DNA from 3 places in the Ruegeria sp. CL5 genome. Region 2 is predicted to be linked to each of the others. Evidence: riboswitches for the same ligand, from Rfam matches in the RefSeq annotation. Region 2 holds a riboswitch; each other region holds the start of a gene.
What was found. Region 2 has a riboswitch for cobalamin ahead of ACR0IU_RS07750 (DUF1636 family protein). Riboswitches for the same ligand answer to the same signal wherever they lie in the genome.
Positions count from the first base shown of each region.

Region 1: it holds a riboswitch for cobalamin, as region 2 does, so the genes downstream of both, ACR0IU_RS20190 (DUF4198 domain-containing protein) here and ACR0IU_RS07750 (DUF1636 family protein) in region 2, are expected to answer to the same signal.
Region 3: it holds a riboswitch for cobalamin, as region 2 does, so the genes downstream of both, ACR0IU_RS03310 (DUF1636 domain-containing protein) here and ACR0IU_RS07750 (DUF1636 family protein) in region 2, are expected to answer to the same signal.

Region 1 is NZ_JBQFPS010000015.1:21,104-26,514, forward strand. It holds gene cbiQ (cobalt ECF transporter T component CbiQ) at 1-610, opposite strand, end outside; gene ACR0IU_RS20180 (cobalt ABC transporter permease) at 610-1,191, opposite strand; gene cbiM (cobalt transporter CbiM) at 1,188-1,799, opposite strand; gene ACR0IU_RS20190 (DUF4198 domain-containing protein) at 1,806-2,591, opposite strand; cobalamin riboswitch at 2,722-2,924, opposite strand; gene ACR0IU_RS20195 (aldehyde dehydrogenase family protein) at 3,037-4,422, opposite strand; gene ACR0IU_RS20200 (acetolactate synthase large subunit) at 4,419-5,411, opposite strand, start outside.
Region 2 is NZ_JBQFPS010000003.1:359,400-364,810, reverse strand. It holds gene ACR0IU_RS07760 (peroxidase family protein) at 1-1,140, opposite strand, end outside; gene ACR0IU_RS07755 (catalase family protein) at 1,159-2,226, opposite strand; cobalamin riboswitch at 2,558-2,765, shown strand; gene ACR0IU_RS07750 (DUF1636 family protein) at 3,004-3,360, shown strand; gene ACR0IU_RS07745 (ABC transporter ATP-binding protein) at 3,357-4,142, shown strand; gene ACR0IU_RS07740 (ABC transporter substrate-binding protein) at 4,159-5,106, shown strand; gene ACR0IU_RS07735 (iron ABC transporter permease) at 5,108-5,411, shown strand, end outside.
Region 3 is NZ_JBQFPS010000001.1:667,985-673,395, reverse strand. It holds gene cobN (cobaltochelatase subunit CobN) at 1-1,715, opposite strand, end outside; gene cobW (cobalamin biosynthesis protein CobW) at 1,721-2,776, opposite strand; gene ACR0IU_RS03310 (DUF1636 domain-containing protein) at 2,773-3,153, opposite strand; cobalamin riboswitch at 3,239-3,441, opposite strand; gene ACR0IU_RS03305 (NAD(P)-dependent oxidoreductase) at 3,587-4,534, shown strand; gene ACR0IU_RS03300 (glycosyltransferase family 2 protein) at 4,831-5,411, shown strand, end outside.

The DNA of each region.
Region 1 (5,411 bases), on a different contig from region 2:
TCATACCGACCAGATAACCAAAGCTGCGATAGGTGTGCCAGTTGGTGCCCGGTCGGAAACCTCTGACTTTCATCGCGCCGCGCAGACGCAGGTACTCTTCGCGCAGCACCTCGATATAGCGGATCGTGAACATCAACAGATGCACAAGCACCTCCGGGCAGCGAAGTTTGTGCAATGCATGACCTAATGTGACAGGCTCCATCGACCCTACTAGGACCATCAGCGCCAATATCACGGCGTTTGCCGTCAGCGCGATCTCAATGGCTTTCCAGAACCCCTGCCAGCTTGCCGCAAATCCAAAGAGGGTGAACATGGTGTCTCCGGGCATGGAGAATGGCAAAAGCACCAACATGAAGATGATAAAGCTGTCCATCATCGCCATACGTTTAAGAGTTCGGCGAATGGGCAACCGTGACATCAGCAACAGCCCGATCGAAACTGAAAGCGCGATCAACAATGAGGGGATTGAACTTAGTGCAACGGTGACGGCGGCAAAGAGACATGTTATCGCGATGCGCATCCGCGGATCCAAATCCGCGATCACCCCGTAGGGCTCAATCCCACCTGCCTCGGCCAGAGTTTTGGCCTGGGGTTCCAGCGCATGTGCCATCAGGCGGCCAACTTGCGACGTGCGGCGAAATAGAACCCGACACCAAAGAGACCAACGATATACCCGATGCCCCCCAAAATACTTTGCATATCGTTATGTTCGCGATAGGCGGCAATTTCTCGGCGCAAGGGGCGGGTTTCGTCGCGCACCACTTTAGCAATCGCGGCGCGTTCTTGATCGGACAGAGACGCAACCATCACGGTTCCAACGCTTGCAACAGTCGTCGGCTGAGCACCGATCTCCGCAACCTCAACGGCAACTCCCATGATTTCGGCCACCTCGTTTGCGGACATGGTCACTTCAGCCACATGGCCCGCGCCGAGATCGGCCTTGAAGGTATGCGCAACAGGTTTTGTGGGGATATACAAAAAGAACCCGTCTCCATCGGTAACGGTGTGACCTAGTTCAGCACCATCGGGGCCGTAGACGAAAACTTCCTGGTCGCTTGCCATATCGCCATTGGAGAACCCCAGCTCACCCTCGATCGCTTCGCCAGCGGGGAAAACCCCCGCGATGACCTTATGTGCGAGCGCCGAAATTGGTGTGAGCATCAGCGTGGCAATAACAACCAGTTGTTTCATGTTAAAACCGCCTTTTTGAACAGTTCCGGTTTCACCTTGCGCGCCAACATCACGGCAAACCCCGTAAGCATGGCTTCAATGCCCATAACCGGTATATGGGCGAAAAACACCAGCTTGGCCGCAGGCAGGAACGCGTCACCGGACATCGCCAGTGAAATGGCAACAAACGCGGTTGTGGCTGCGATTGAGAACGCCCCCCCGATACCGCCCCAAATCGCCCCCTGAATGGCCGAGCCTCGGGCGATGAGGCGGCCAAAGATCATCCAGGTCAGTACCGCCGGAAGGGCAATATTCAGCGCATTTATCCCAAGCACAGTCAATCCGCCAAATCCAAAGAATACAGCCTGTAACAGCAGCCCTACAAACAAAGCCGGAAAGGCGGCCCAACCGAGCAAAAGCCCGGCCAGGCCATTCAGGATCAGATGCACAGAAGATGGGCCAATCGGCACATGAATCAGCGAAGCAACGAAGAAACTGGCTGACAGAACACCCGCTGTGGGAATGCGATCCAGATCCAGCGACCTCAGCCCCATTGCAATCCCGCCTGCAGCAGCGATCGCACCGCCGATTACGACAGGGTTCGAAAGAGCACCATCTACAATGTGCATAAGGGTTTACTCCAGATCCCAGGCGCGGATCCAGATCACGGCATCCTGGCTCAGCTCTTTACCTTCATGCTCGGTTTTCGGACCAGAGCCCAGAGCGGCGAAACCCCAGTAACCGGCTTTGGGTACACCAAAACTGAAATAGCCATTCTCGTCCGAAATCGCTACCAGCGCACCACCTGGCAGCGGTGACACCGTCGGTGCAGCGGCGCCCGTGCCTTTGAGGTCAGGGGCGGCGGCGATGTATTCGATCTCAATCTCGACCCCTGCAACTGGTTTGCCATCGCTCAGCACGCGACCCGTGAAAGTTGAGCCAGCAATGATGTTGTAGGGCTTGTTAAGCGGCAGGATTTCTGTTGCCAGACCTTGCGGCTGATCCCAGTCGGTGGGCAGTTCATTTCGGTTCAGATAGGCCTTGGTGATCTGCTGGATATAAATATCCTCAGATTCTTCGTAGTAAGGCGCAGGAACGGTCACCACCACATAGTCGCCCGAACGCTTCACCGGGACCGAGCCTTTGAACGCCTTGGCGCTGTTGTCTGGGCCGTCAAATGTGGTTTCTTCCAATGTGTCCAGCAGATCGGTTTTATTGCCGTTGTGGATCACATAAAATTCTTCCGGTTTTTCAAGCGTCATCACATGACCAGCTTCAAACGGGTGCCAGAATATCAGCTTTACCGGCACATCACCGGGTCGCTCGATCATCGTGTTTTCTGTGTATTCCATTAGGAAATGAGCGCTCGCAAACGCAGGCATCACTGCAGCAGCTGCTGCTGCCAAAAGCAATTTCTTCAAAACTCAGTCCTTCTCAGGTCGCGCCTTCCCCGGCACATATTTGGTTTTGACTTGGGGAAGGCCCGCGTCCGTTCGTCGACCGAGACAAACGGATAAGGCGCACACCCCGTCGCCGACAATGAGCACCCTTTCCGAGGGCGCGTGTTCGGCAGGTCTCCTGACTTGCGGGTCAAAGCGCTATGCTGGCCTTCCCGGGATATCCCAGTGGCATTGTCAGCCGCGCTCGCCGCTTACAGTTGCGGGGGCAGTTGCAGATTTGGCGCGAAGAGCACCGCACTACATTCCCTATTGCTTCCAGGGGAATCCCCCGGAACCGAACATGGCGTGTTCATGCCAGAACATGCAAAGCACGGTCAACAATCGTTTCCGTCACTAAGCGGGCCATTTGCGAAATTAGAGTACCCACATTCGCTCGACCAGCATCGGATCGATCCTGACAGCTTCTTCACAGCCGTATTACAGCCATCTTATCTTGCGTCATGTCATGCATGGTGTAGCCGATACCGCCGGTGTTGTACCCTGATTGACGGCGACCCGCGAATGGCATCCAGTCGACCCGAAAAGCAGTATGATCGTTCACCATGACGGCCGTGGCGTCCAAATACCGCACGGCATGCATTGCTGTATCCAGGGATTTGGTAAAGACCGACGCCTGAAATGCAAAAGGAAGAGCGTTTGCAGCTTCGTATGCAGCACTAAGATCATCATATTCATAAACACAAACGACCGGCCCGAAGATTTCGGAGGTGGACACGCTCGCATCAGCGGGTGGGTTTAGAAGGACAGTCGGAGCATAGGTCGTTCGGCCCAGCCGTTTACCCCCTGTCATTACGCGGGCACCTCCCGCAACCGCTTCGTCTACCCATTGTTCTACTCGATCAACTTCACCCGGACGGATCAGTGGCCCACATTCCACGCTGGCGTCACGGGCATCACCCACCTTCAGCGCTGAGGCGGCTTCTGCCAACTTTCGAGCGACCGTTTCCGCCATCCCTGATGGAGCAAAAACACGCTGAACCGAGACACAAACTTGACCGGAATGATAAAATCCACCCTTGGTCAACAAGGGGATCATGGCATCAATGTCCGCTGTCTCATCGATGATAACTGGCGCCGCTCCGCCGTGCTCCAACGCGCATCGCGTCCCCGGCGCCAGCTTCGAGCGCAGCATCCAACCGACACGTGCCGATCCGATGAAAGAAAAGAATCCGACACGCGCGTCCGTGATCATCCGTTCAGCTACATCATTTTGGCAAATTGTCAGATGGCACCACTCCTTTGGTAGGCCAGCCTCGTACAGGATGTCGACAAATGCTTCGCATGACAGTGGTGTATCAAGTGCCGGTTTGACGAGGACCGGGCATCCAGTGGCCACAGCCGGCGCCACCTGATGTACGATCAAGTTCAACGGATGGTTAAACGCGCTTGCGGCAACCACTACGCCGATAGGTTCACGCTGTGTAAAGGCAATCCGACCCGATCCTGCCGCCGTCAGATCCATCGGTATTTCCCGACCCGCCATCTGACCGATCTCATGGATACACAGCTCGACACCATCAATGGCACGCGTCACTTCGATGCGCGCGTCAATCAAGGGTTTGCCACCTTCGCTGGCGATTAGCATCGCAAGGTCTTCCGCGCGGCCGGACATGATCCGAGCTGTATTCTTCAGAACCTCAATCCGCCTGTAAGCAGGCAACCAAGCGCCTCGATCACGGTGCAGACCGTGTGCCACATTCAACATGACATTGATATCGTTCCAGCTTTTAACCTCGACACTACCGATTTTCTCAAGATCAAACGGGTTCAGAACTTCAACAACATTACTCATATCAGACAGACCTTCGCCGCAAGCTCATCAATGAGAACGCGTTGGTTTTCACTGTAATCGACCGGCAAGTCGATCAGATGCACACCACCTGCTTCAAACGCTTTTTCAAAGGTTGGCACCAGATCTTCTGTCCTTTCGACCCGATGACCCGTAGCACCATAGCTGTTAGCGTATTGCACAAAATCAGGATTCTTAAATTCCAATCCCCAATCATCAAACCCCGCATCCGACTGCTTCCAACGGATCATTCCGTACGAGCTGTCATTCAGAACAGTAACAACAAGATTGAGGCCAAGACGAACGGCGGTTTCAATCTCCTGGCTGTTCATCATGAACCCTCCGTCACCGCAAATGGCCATAACCCTACGCTCAGGATATAGCTTCGCTGCCATCATGGCCGAAGGTAAGCCTGCCCCCATGGTCGCAAGCGCGTTGTCCAGCAGAACCGTGTTGGGTTGATAGGCCTGGTAGTTTCTGGCGTACCAAATTTTGTAGATACCGTTGTCCAAAGCGATGATATCGCAGTCCCCCATGACTTTACGTGTGTCAGCTACAAACCGCTGGGGGATGACCGGAAAGCGCGGATCATCAGCGCCTTCTGATGTGTGTAGATCGGTCTCGTTTTTGACCCGCTGGAAGTAACTTCGGTCAAATTCCAAAGGTCCTTGCAGGAACTCACCCAATTTGGAGATGGATTGCGCCAGATCACCAACCACTTCAACTTGAGGGAAATAAACTTGATCAACCTGCGCGGCCTTGTAGTTAACATGGATCACTTTGGTGCCGCCCTCTTCCATAAAGAACGGCGGTTTTTCCACAACATCGTGACCCACGTTGACGATCAGATCAGCACGGTCGATGGCGCAGTGCAGATAATCACCATCCGACAGAGCGGCTGTGCCCAAAAACAGTTCGGACCGCTCATCCACGACACCCTTACCCATCTGAGTATTGAAAAATGGAATCTGAGTATCGTTCACGAACTTGCT
Region 2 (5,411 bases):
CGAGAGAGAGCGGATCATTTCCTCAAGTCCCGTTTGTTCGACGAGTCTAGGGTTGAACCGGAATCCAGTCGGCTCGACCTGAGCGCGGTCGATGATGAAACGCTCGGGGATCATTGAATGCCAACGGTACAGCAAGTTAAATTCAATCGCGATTTGGTTTGAATGATGCCAACGCTGCCAGCGGTTGACGCCGACCGGCAGATGAAAAGGCATGTTTGCCACGTGGCTGATATAGTCCTCAATCACCAGCTTGATCAGCAGCGCGATCAGAGTGCACCGCGTGGTTTGGAACACGCGCTCTTTATCCCAACCGTCAGTGCCGCGTTTCTCGCGCCAGAGAAGATCGGCAAATGTATTGTGCGCGCGCATCATCAATGTGTTGATGGCAGTATAGCCGATCGTGCCGTTGCCGTTGTCCAGGCCGGTTGCGTGAAAATCAAGCAGCCTTTGATCGACTTGTTGGCACGTCAGTTCGGGATGCGCGCGTTTTAAGGAGTTGCGCAGCTTGCACGGATCATGCAGGGGCCGCGCGGCATTATCACCCTCGGCGAGACTGCCATCAAATGGCGGGGCCAGCTTAACTCCACCGGATTGATCTTTTTTGAACAGCTTCGGCGGCCACATCTCGCCATTGTCGTCCATCCGAAACGCCAGTCGGTGGGTCATTTCGCCTGTTTCGGGGTCTCTTTCGCGCAGCATATCAGTTTGAAAATCGTTCAACCCGTAGATCTGGCATAAATCGACTTCGTGGTTTGAATCAGTCTGATCAAACGGTCCGGTTGGCCCGAAGGTCCGCAGAAAGCTGTCGGTGAACCATTGCGCGACCGAGATGAATAGAACGGTCGTGCCTTGCGGGCACAACAAGGTAAGCGGGCTGCCATCTATCTGTGTTCTGCGGCGAAATAAGTCGGCCACTTCGCTTTCCGATGGCAGGATCGGCGAAGGATCTTCGGGCGTTGTGTGACGACCAATCCAACGGTTGGAATAGACGCCTGGCCAGCTGGTATAGTCCGCACCCAATGTATAGGGCCGCGGCCGGTGCACCCGCGCTGCATTCGCAAGCCTCATGGCTGAGATATAGCTTGTCGTGCGTGGTGCGATCTTGAACCCAAGATTGATAAGATCATCAATATTCAGCATCTAAATGGCTCCAATTGATCATCGGTTTGGAAAACGGGCGCGGGCGAGGCTGAGGTAAGTCTTAAGTCGGATTGCGTTGATCGGGCCCAGAGGTTTGTGCTCAGCGGTCACACGCCATGGCGAAAATGACAGGGTATCACCATCGAGCGGATCAAATTCTGCATCTTTTTCGATGGTAATATCTGCGATGGGTGTAACCGTGCGATGAAACGGGTCAAGTGGTGCGTCTGGCTTTGGATCGCAGGCCCATCTGACGCGGTTATCGAGCGGATCGAAGTCGCCATCGTTACGCGGTGGTTCGATTATACAGAACTCAAATCGATTGCCGTCACTGGCGACGTCCTGACGGAGTTTCAGGCTGATGCCGTCATGCTCGTCCACCGGTTTAGTTGCTACCTTATGTCGAACGCTGCGGGCGAGGTATCGTACTGTCAGGTCAGTCCCCAGCCGATAGGGCGTCGTTGACCAGAAATGCGCCTCGAATGGCGACTGCATGTAGTTCGAGGCAAAATCGCTCGCAGTCTGAAGGCGTCGCCTGCCTTTTTGTGTGGCAAATGCGCGAAACAGGGCCACCAACCCTCGAACGATCAGCTTCAATGACCAGCTGCGACGCTTATTTGCCGCGTGTTGTAGGGCTTGCAGTGTGGCGATCAGGCTGCTTAGCCGTTCATAATCGTCGGAAAGGTAGCTGGGGAAAGTGTCCCGATCGACAAGAACAAAGTCGAACTCATCGCTGATTTGCGAGATGTTGAGTTGTGAAAGTGCCTCGACGTCGATCAGTTTGGTGCCCGGCACATCAAATAGTTTGACCGCCATTCCATGGGCATCGGTTTTACGATCATCCAGATGCGCACCGTTGGAAAAGCGAACTGCTGCAGAATAACTTGCTGCTTTTTCGAAAAGGCCATGGCGCAACCTTTCCGGCAGATCGTCCCGGATTGTGAAAGTGGCTTTGACACACCCATGGCTACGCCCATGTTGCGCTCTTAACCTTCGACTTTTCCATTTCGCGATCGCTTCAAAATTCTGGTCGATGATATCGTCAACCACGTCTTCAGGTGAAGTGTTTGGCAAATAATGTGTCAACGAACCCCCTTTCCCGAGCAAGCCCAGGCAATAATTAACCTCTACAAATATATCTGACAGCCAACCCCTTCTAAATGCCCGCAGATTAACCCTTTTTGGTTTTTCTTTCAAATGAGGTGACTTATGGCAGCCTTATTGCCTCATTCCTTTCGATCTCAAACAGCCGTTTTCGCGTCAGAATGAAGTATACCGGTCAATAATTGGTGGGGTGGGATCAATTGATTTACGACTTCGAAATGGACGCGGTTGGCACCGTATTCACTAGCGTTGCGTTGGCTTACCTTCGAAGACTTAAGCTTACAGAAAGTTATTGACGCATTTCTTGATCTCGGGCACTCAGGCAGCAGATGGTTCCCAACGATACGTCAGAGGGATGAAAAGGGAATACGGTGAGGTATGCCACGCGGCGCCAATTCCGTAACTGCCCCCGCAACTGTAAGCGGTGAGCTATGCCAAATAGCCACTGACCCCAAGGGTCGGGAAGGTTGGCCAAGCGCGGACCCGCAAGTCAGGAGACCTGCCATCAATTGTTCAACCAACCCGGGGCGGGGCGTCCTGGAAGGAGGTATTGATGACACGTTTCACACGTGTGCACACGACTGGCAGCTTCCGTCTGCGCTTGGAAACAAGCGGAGTGAGAAATGCGAAAATCGCTGATCAATACATTGTCGACAACGTGAACCGCCGACGCGGGGTGCCCAACGCGGTGTTCAGAATACTCAAAGCGTTACGATATAACATTGCAAAAACTTTAATTGCGCAATAAACGGTGGCGAGATGACGAACAATGTTGATCATATCCTTCTTGTCTGCGCGAGCTGCAGAAGTGGCGAAAGTGCAGACAAAGTACCCCAGGCGTTGAAGCATAGATTGCCGAGGGAATTTGTGATCCGCTCTGTGAATTGTATGGCGGGTTGTGAAAGGCCAACCACCATCGGCTTTCAGTCCCTTGGCAAAGCACAATATCTATTTGGTGACATTTCTACAGATGAAGATTTGGACGCGATCGTTGAATTTGCCCATCAGTATCTGCGCAGTGGCGATGGTTGGACAAATGCCTCTGATCGGCCACGGGCATTGTTCACAAAAACTCTCTCACGCCTGCCGCGTATTGAGCTTGAGGAAGTGCTATGACCAAGCAAAGCTTTCTGATTGCCGAAAATCTGGAATATTACGCGCTTAACGGAGATATCTTGTTGCAAGGCGTTTCGTTCGCCTTGGACGAAGGCGCTATTCTTGCGATCGCTGGTCCGAACGGGGCAGGTAAAACAACGCTTTTGAATCTACTCTGTGGTGCCGAGGCACTGGCATTGGGGGATGTGCGTATGAATGGACAAAGCCTCAAGCACCTATCCGCAAAAGAACGCGCCCGCATGATAGCCGTTGTCAGCCAGCAGGAATTTCCTGACGGGCGTCTGTCACTGCGTGATTATGTGGCATTGGGTCAGATTCCCATTCGCGCAGATCGCTCGGCCGAAGATCATGCATGCGAACTGAACCAGATACTTGACCTCACTGATCTGGCTCCATTGGCAGAAAAGAGGATGGCTCAGCTTTCTGGGGGCGAGCGTCAGCGTGCGCATATTGCGCGCGCCTTGGCACAAAACCCCTCATTGCTGTTTCTCGATGAACCCACCAATCATCTGGACCCAGACGCAAAGGGGCGGATGCTATCGCTGGTCGCCGATCTTGGGGTCACAGTGGTAATGATCGTGCACGATCTGGTCATGATCCCTGAATTCGCCACACATGTTGCTTTGATGAAATCCACGCGCCTGACCGGATTTGGCACGGTCGCCGAAGTTCTGACGCCCGAACGGGTCCGTGAAACCTTTGGCGTGGATTATCTGTGCTTTCACCATGAGGGTCGCGTGATACCGGCTCTTGATATCCGAAGAACCACTGTTTCTACATAAACTCAGGAGAATATTGATGAAACACATCTGGTCCGTGGCTTTGGTCACTGCCATTGCAAGCAGCGCTGCAGCGCAGGAAGTCACCGTGGACAATTGCGGCGAACCCCTTGTGTTTGAGACGTTGCCGGAACGGTTGGTCGTGCATGACATGAACATGACGGATATGGCTTTTGCTTTGGGGCTACAGGACAAGATCATCGGCCTCACCGGGATCACCGGCTGGTACAAGACCAGCCCGGAATTCGATACCTTGCGGGGTGACATTCCGGAGCTCGCGCCGAAATACCCCACTGTTGAGAACCTCGTCGCAGCGGACCCAGATTTGTTTTTCGCGGGCTGGTATTATGGAATGAAACCGGGTGGGGATGTGACACCAGACACATTGGAACCCTTCGGGATCAAAACCATGATCCTGACAGAGAGCTGTGTGCATTTGGACAAGGATCGCCCCGAGTCCAGCATGGACCTGCTGTTTGACGATGTTCTGCGTCTTGGCAAGGTTATGCAGGTCGAGGACAAGGCCGAGGCGCTAGTGAGCAAATGGAAAGACGAATTGGCTGCGATCGAAGCGCAAACGACCGAGCTGCCGAAACCTCGAGTTTTCTTGTTGGATGGTCCGGCGGATGCACCGTTCACTGCTGGGAAGTTCGCCATTCCCGATGCTATGATTGCTGCGGCGGGTGGTGAGAATGTCACCCATGACATGGATACAAGCTGGGGGCGTAGTTCCTGGGAAGCCGTGGCCGCATCTAACCCCGAATTCCTGGTGCTGCTGGATTATCAGACCGGCAACGGCGCAGCAGATACCTTCAAATTCCTGCAAGAGCATCCGGTGATGTCGCAGACAGATGCCGTCAAGAATGAGCGTTGGATCGGCTTGCGGTACGAAGAATTGACACCTGGCCCCGCAAATATTGAGGCGATTTCGAAAATGGCTCAAGCGATGCATCCGGGCCTCAACTGATATGGGCCGATTTGGCCTAACACTTCTGCTGGGGGCGGCTATTTTGGCCGCCCTTGTGCTGGTATCCACCATTTACGGAACTACCTCGATCCCGGTGTCTGAGACATTTACTGCTATTATGCGTGGCACGGGTATCGACGACGGCGAGATGTCTCCGATGCACCGGATCGTGTTTGATCTCAGGTTGCCCCGTGCATTGTTCGCCGCTGTGATAGGCGCCGGACTTGGTATCGTTGGCGTCGTCCTACAAACCACGACTCGCAACGATCTTGCCGACCCTTTTCTCTTTGGCTTGTCTTCGGGGG
Region 3 (5,411 bases), on a different contig from region 2:
GGGTCATTGACGATGAACGGGTAGATCACCGGCAGATCGCCGATCAACACCTCGGGCCAGCATTCATTGCATAAAGCGACCGATTTACCTGGCAGCCATTCCAGCGTGCCATGGGCACCAATATGGATCAAAGCATCCGCGCCTATCCCTTTGCGCAGCCAAAGGTAAAAGGCGACGTAGCTGTGACGAGGCGTGCGCGAAAGGTCATGATAGTCATCCTCTCGCAGCTCTGGCGTGCCGCGTTCTGGCTGCAGCGCAACCACAGCGTTGCCACGCCGAAGGGCCGTGAAATGGAATGCTCCATCTGTGAACGCTGGATCGTCCTCGGGGTCTCCCCAGACCGTCTGCAGATCGGCGCGCAATTGATCGGGTAGCTCTGCATGCGCCATCAGGTATTCCTGCAATGACCACGAAATCCGGGCGCCCAGCAGGGTTTCGGCAATCGGCTCGGCCGGTGCGGTTGCATATCCCTCATTCTGAAGATCGGTCAGCATCGCTTCGGCAGAAGCGAGCGCATCAAGGCCAACTGCATGCGCCATCTGCCAGTCCTTACCCGGGTAAGTCGACAGAACCAGCGCCGGTATTTGATCCGAACTGGGCTTTTCGTGCAGGTCCAGCCAGCCAGAGACCCGATCGATGACAGCTTCGATCCGGTCAGGTTCGGGCTGGTGGGCAAAACGTGAATATTCCAGATAAGGATCGCGCTTGCCCGGCTCTTTGAACGACACGATGCCCGCGTTAATCCGCCCGTCGACCTCGGGCAGCACCACATGCATGGCGAGGTCAGCAGGCGAAAGCCCGCGTTCCGCTTCTGCCCAGGCTTTGCGGCGCGAGGTCGCGAGGGCGACCTGAAAGACGGGCACATTGGCAGCATCCAAGGGTGAAGTGCCTGATGTGCCCTTGCCCGAAAAGGAGGTGGCATTGATGATCGCCGAAGGTTTCAGCGCCACGATCGTCTCACGTAACCAGTCTGCGGCGGTTGGCGCTTTGAGCGACGGGGCGAACAGGCCAATGGCCTCGAATCCACGCGATCGCACACTGCGGATCAAAGCCGCGATTGAGGCAGTGTCGGCAGAGGTCAGGTAGGCCCGGTAAAACGTGACGATAATGCGTTTTGCATCGCCCGAAAAAGCTGTGTCCGCCGGTATCACGCCACGATCCGGGCACCAGGCGCCGTAATCCGGTATGGTCTTTGCCCCCATCACCGGACCGGCATATAGTCCCGCCGCCAGTGCCATCTGCGCGAGCGCGGCCTGTGCCGCAACCTGTCCGCCGGTATCACACAGATGCGCCAAGCGCCGCAGGGTTGAGACGGGAAGGGTGGAGTACTCATCCAGCCGCGTATCCTCGCGCCCGTCCGCAGGCAGGACAGCCAATGCGATCCCCTTGGCCTGTGCCAGTGCCAGAACCTGCTGCAAGCCGTAAGACCAATATGGCACGCCGCCAATCAGGCGGATCAAGATGCCTTTGGCCCCCTCAAGCGTCTGTTCGACATATGTATCGACAGAAAGGGGGTGTTTTAGAGCTGTCAGGTTGGCCAACCGCAGGGTTGGCATGCGCCCGTCTGGCCCGCCACCGCGATGCCAGCCCGTCGCGAAAGCGCCAAGGTCACTGTCAGAAAATGACAGCACCACCAAGTCCGCCGGGCTCTGGCCCAGATCGGTTGGGGTCTCGGATTCCTCTAACCCGTGGCTTTCGCGGAAGACGACGTGCATGAATCTTACTCGGCGGCCTCGGTCACACCCACAAGGATATCACGGATTTCGGCCTCTTTGATATCATCATGCTCGGCGATGACCACAAGGCGCGAGCGGCGCTCTTCACCAGGTTCCCACGGGCGGTCATACTGATGACGTACCCGCGAGCCGACGGCCTGTACCAGCAGGCGCATGGGCTTGCCCTGAACCGCGGCATAGCCTTTGACGCGCAGGATGTTCAGTTCCTTTGCCAGGCGTTCGATCTTGGTGACCAGATCCAGCGGATCAGCCTGTTCCGGCAGTTCGACGATGATGCTTTCAAAATCGTCATGCTCGTGATCGTGATGACCATCATGATGGCTGGGACGCGCTTCCATGTCGTCCTCGGCGGCAGCTTCAAGGCCCAAGACAACGCGCACGTCGACGACACCTTCTGCGACTTCGACGACGGGTAGGGGGCGAGGGGCTTCGGCCGCGATGACCTCTTTGGCTTTGGCGACACCTTCGGGACCAGCCAGATCGGGCTTGGTCAGCAGGATGATGTCGGCGCAGGAGATCTGATCTTCAAACACTTCCGATAGTGGCGTCTCGTGGTCGATCGATTCATCGGCAAGGCGCTGGGCGTCTACCGCTTCGACATTGGGTGCAAACCGACCAGCGGCAACAGCTTCGGCATCGGCCAAAGCGATCACGCCGTCGACGGTGATTTTCGAGCGAATGTCTGGCCAGTCGAACGCTTTAAGCAGCGGCTTAGGCAGGGCCAGGCCCGAGGTTTCGATCAAGATGTGATCTGGGCGCGGTTCCAGCGCCATCAGTGCCTCGATCGTGGGAATGAAATCGTCGGCCACAGTGCAGCAGATGCAGCCATTCGCCAGTTCCATGATATTTTCTGCTGGGCAATCCGGGATTGCGCAGGATTTTAGGATATCGCCATCGACACCCACATCGCCGAACTCATTGACTACAACAGCCAAGCGCTTGCCTTGCGGGTTCTGCATCAAATGCTTGACCAGCGTCGTTTTGCCCGAGCCCAGAAAGCCGGTGATCACGGTGACGGGGAGTTTTTCGAGATTGCTCATTTCAGGGCTCCAATCGGGGGAATACGGGCCGCGCAATTCTTGCGGAAGTGTTCTGGGCGTTCACGCCATTTGACCAGACCGTCCTCGGTTTGAAGATACTTGGTGGCACCTTCGACAATAGTTTCGACGTGGTCGGTTTCGCTCAGATGTTCATAGACGAATGTCCATCGATCAGGTCCACCACGCAGCACGATAGAACAGCCCTCATCGCAGTTTGAAAGGCATTCTACTGCTTTCAAGGTGATGCCTTCGGGCAGGTCAGCCTGTTCTAGCGCTTTGTGCAGCAATGTGCCGGGGCGTTGGGCGTCGTCTTCGACGGGTAGGCCGCGACGACAGGTGGTGCAGACTAGCAGTTCGACCGGTGTGGTGTCGGTCATGTCTCTCATCCCCCCAAATCCTCTTCGTGGGGGACGGGGTTTCATGTGGGCTGATTAAAGCCCCACACCGGAACACCCCGTCCGGTTTCATCTTCGGGCGTTGGCAGGTCTCCCGGCTTGCGGATGTCAGAGCGGTGCTCTGTCGGATGTCCCGCCTTCCCGGCATTCGCCAGTGGCTTGGGCACCCTCTCCGGTCACGGTCGCGGGGGCGGCTGCGTTTGACGGAAAATCCGCTGACGCATTCCCTTTTCATCTGCTGCTGCAGACACCAACACTTGGCTCTTGGGACAGCATCACCCCCCTTGTCAAGCGAGTCTCGCTCAACTGTGCGTACAGGGGCAAAAAAGCGACCTCTGAGGGTCGCTGGACGGCATGACTTAGGTCAACGGGCGTGTTGGCATGTGCATCGAAAGACGAATAGGGAGAGCGTCATATGAAAGTAGGCTTTATCGGGCTGGGAAACGTGGGCGGAAAATTGTCGGGCTCGCTGCTGCGCAATGGGATTGACCTGACCGTTCATGACCTCAACCCTGATCTTGTGTCCGGTTTTGTCGCGCAGGGTGCGAAGGCAGCTGAAAGCCCCGCCCAATTGATGCGTGATTGTGACGCTGTGATTACCTGTCTGCCATCTCCTGCCGCCTCGGACGCGGTAATGCAGGAGATGCTGTCCGAAGTGACATCCGGTAAGATCTGGATGGAAATGTCCACCACCGACGAAGCGGAAGTAAAACGATTGGGTGCTTCGGTGATCGAACGTGGGGGGGCTGCAGTTGATTGCCCGGTATCGGGCGGATGTCATCGGGCGGCTACGGGCAATATTTCGATTTTTGCAGGCTGCGATCGGGAAACATTTGAGTGCATTCTGCCGTTCCTGACGACGATGGGGCGCCGCGTTTTGCACACAGGCGATCTGGGATCGGCCTCAGTGTTGAAGGTGCTGACAAACTATCTGGCAACTGCAAATCTGATCACTTGCGCCGAGGCTTTGGTGACCGCAAAGGCTGCAGGGATGGATCTTGGTACGACCTATGAGGCGATCAAAATTTCGTCGGGCACATCATTTGTGCACGAAACGGAAAGCCAGGTGATTCTGAATGGGTCCCGCGATATTTCATTCACCATGGATCTGGTCAAAAAGGATATCGGTCTGTTTCAGGAGGTCGCCGACCGCGCCGGGGTGCCGCTGGAGATAAACCCGGTGATGATGGAAATCTTCGACGACGGAATCGCTCGCTACGGTGACCGGGAACTTTCCCCTAACATTATCAAACGCCTTGAGGAAGCTACAGGACTGGATATCCGTGCTCCGGGGTTCCCCGCGGAAATGCAGGATGATGAGCCGGAAGAGCCGGGTTACGAAGTGGTTCCTCAGAATCGGTAAAACATAATGTGCTGATGTTCATGAAGAGTTTCGTTTGATGATGCCACAGCTATCTGCGGTTCGGAGGTGGCTATTCGGATTGTCGCGGGAAAGTTCTGATGAAGTCAGCGGTTAACTCAATATTAGTTGGCGCTGAATGCAAATTGAGTTCCATCATTTTCATCAGACCCCCTCCCTCGAGGGGCCGAGGTGCGGTAGCCAGTTATTCCTGGGACTTGCTTCGTTGGACAAATTTCGGAGGCTATTCTAAACAGATCAACAATAGTCCGATAATGGCACAGGCAAGAGTTTAACTTATGGGAAACGAGACCTTTCTCATCGTGACGACGATGAAGAACGAAGGGCCATTTATGATCGATTGGGTGGCTTACAACCGCGCAATCGGGTTCAATGATATCCTGATCTATACCAACGACTGTTCTGATGGCACAGATGTCATCGGTGATCGGATGCAGGCCTTAGGCTGGGCGCATCATGAGCGCAACAAGGTTGGACCACGCGCTGCGCCCCAGAACCGGGCTTTTACCCGATCTCGCAGTCATCCAAGCTATCAGTCCGCAAATTGGATCATGAGCCTGGATGTGGATGAATACATCAATATCCGTTTGCCTGAAGGCAATGTTCAGTCACTGGTAGAGGCAAGCGGTGAAGCTGATGCAATATCGATCTGTTGGCGTATGTTCGGAAATGCCGGCTTAAACGACTTTGTCGATCAACCTGTCCCTGAGACATTCTTTCAGGCGGCCACCGAAGACGGCTACCCGCATCACCGGACAAAAGGTTTCAAAACGCTATTCCGAAACAACGGCAAGTTCAGCCGGTTTCGCGCCCACCGTCCTCGGATCAATCCAGAGGACGCCCCAAATCCCGACGCACC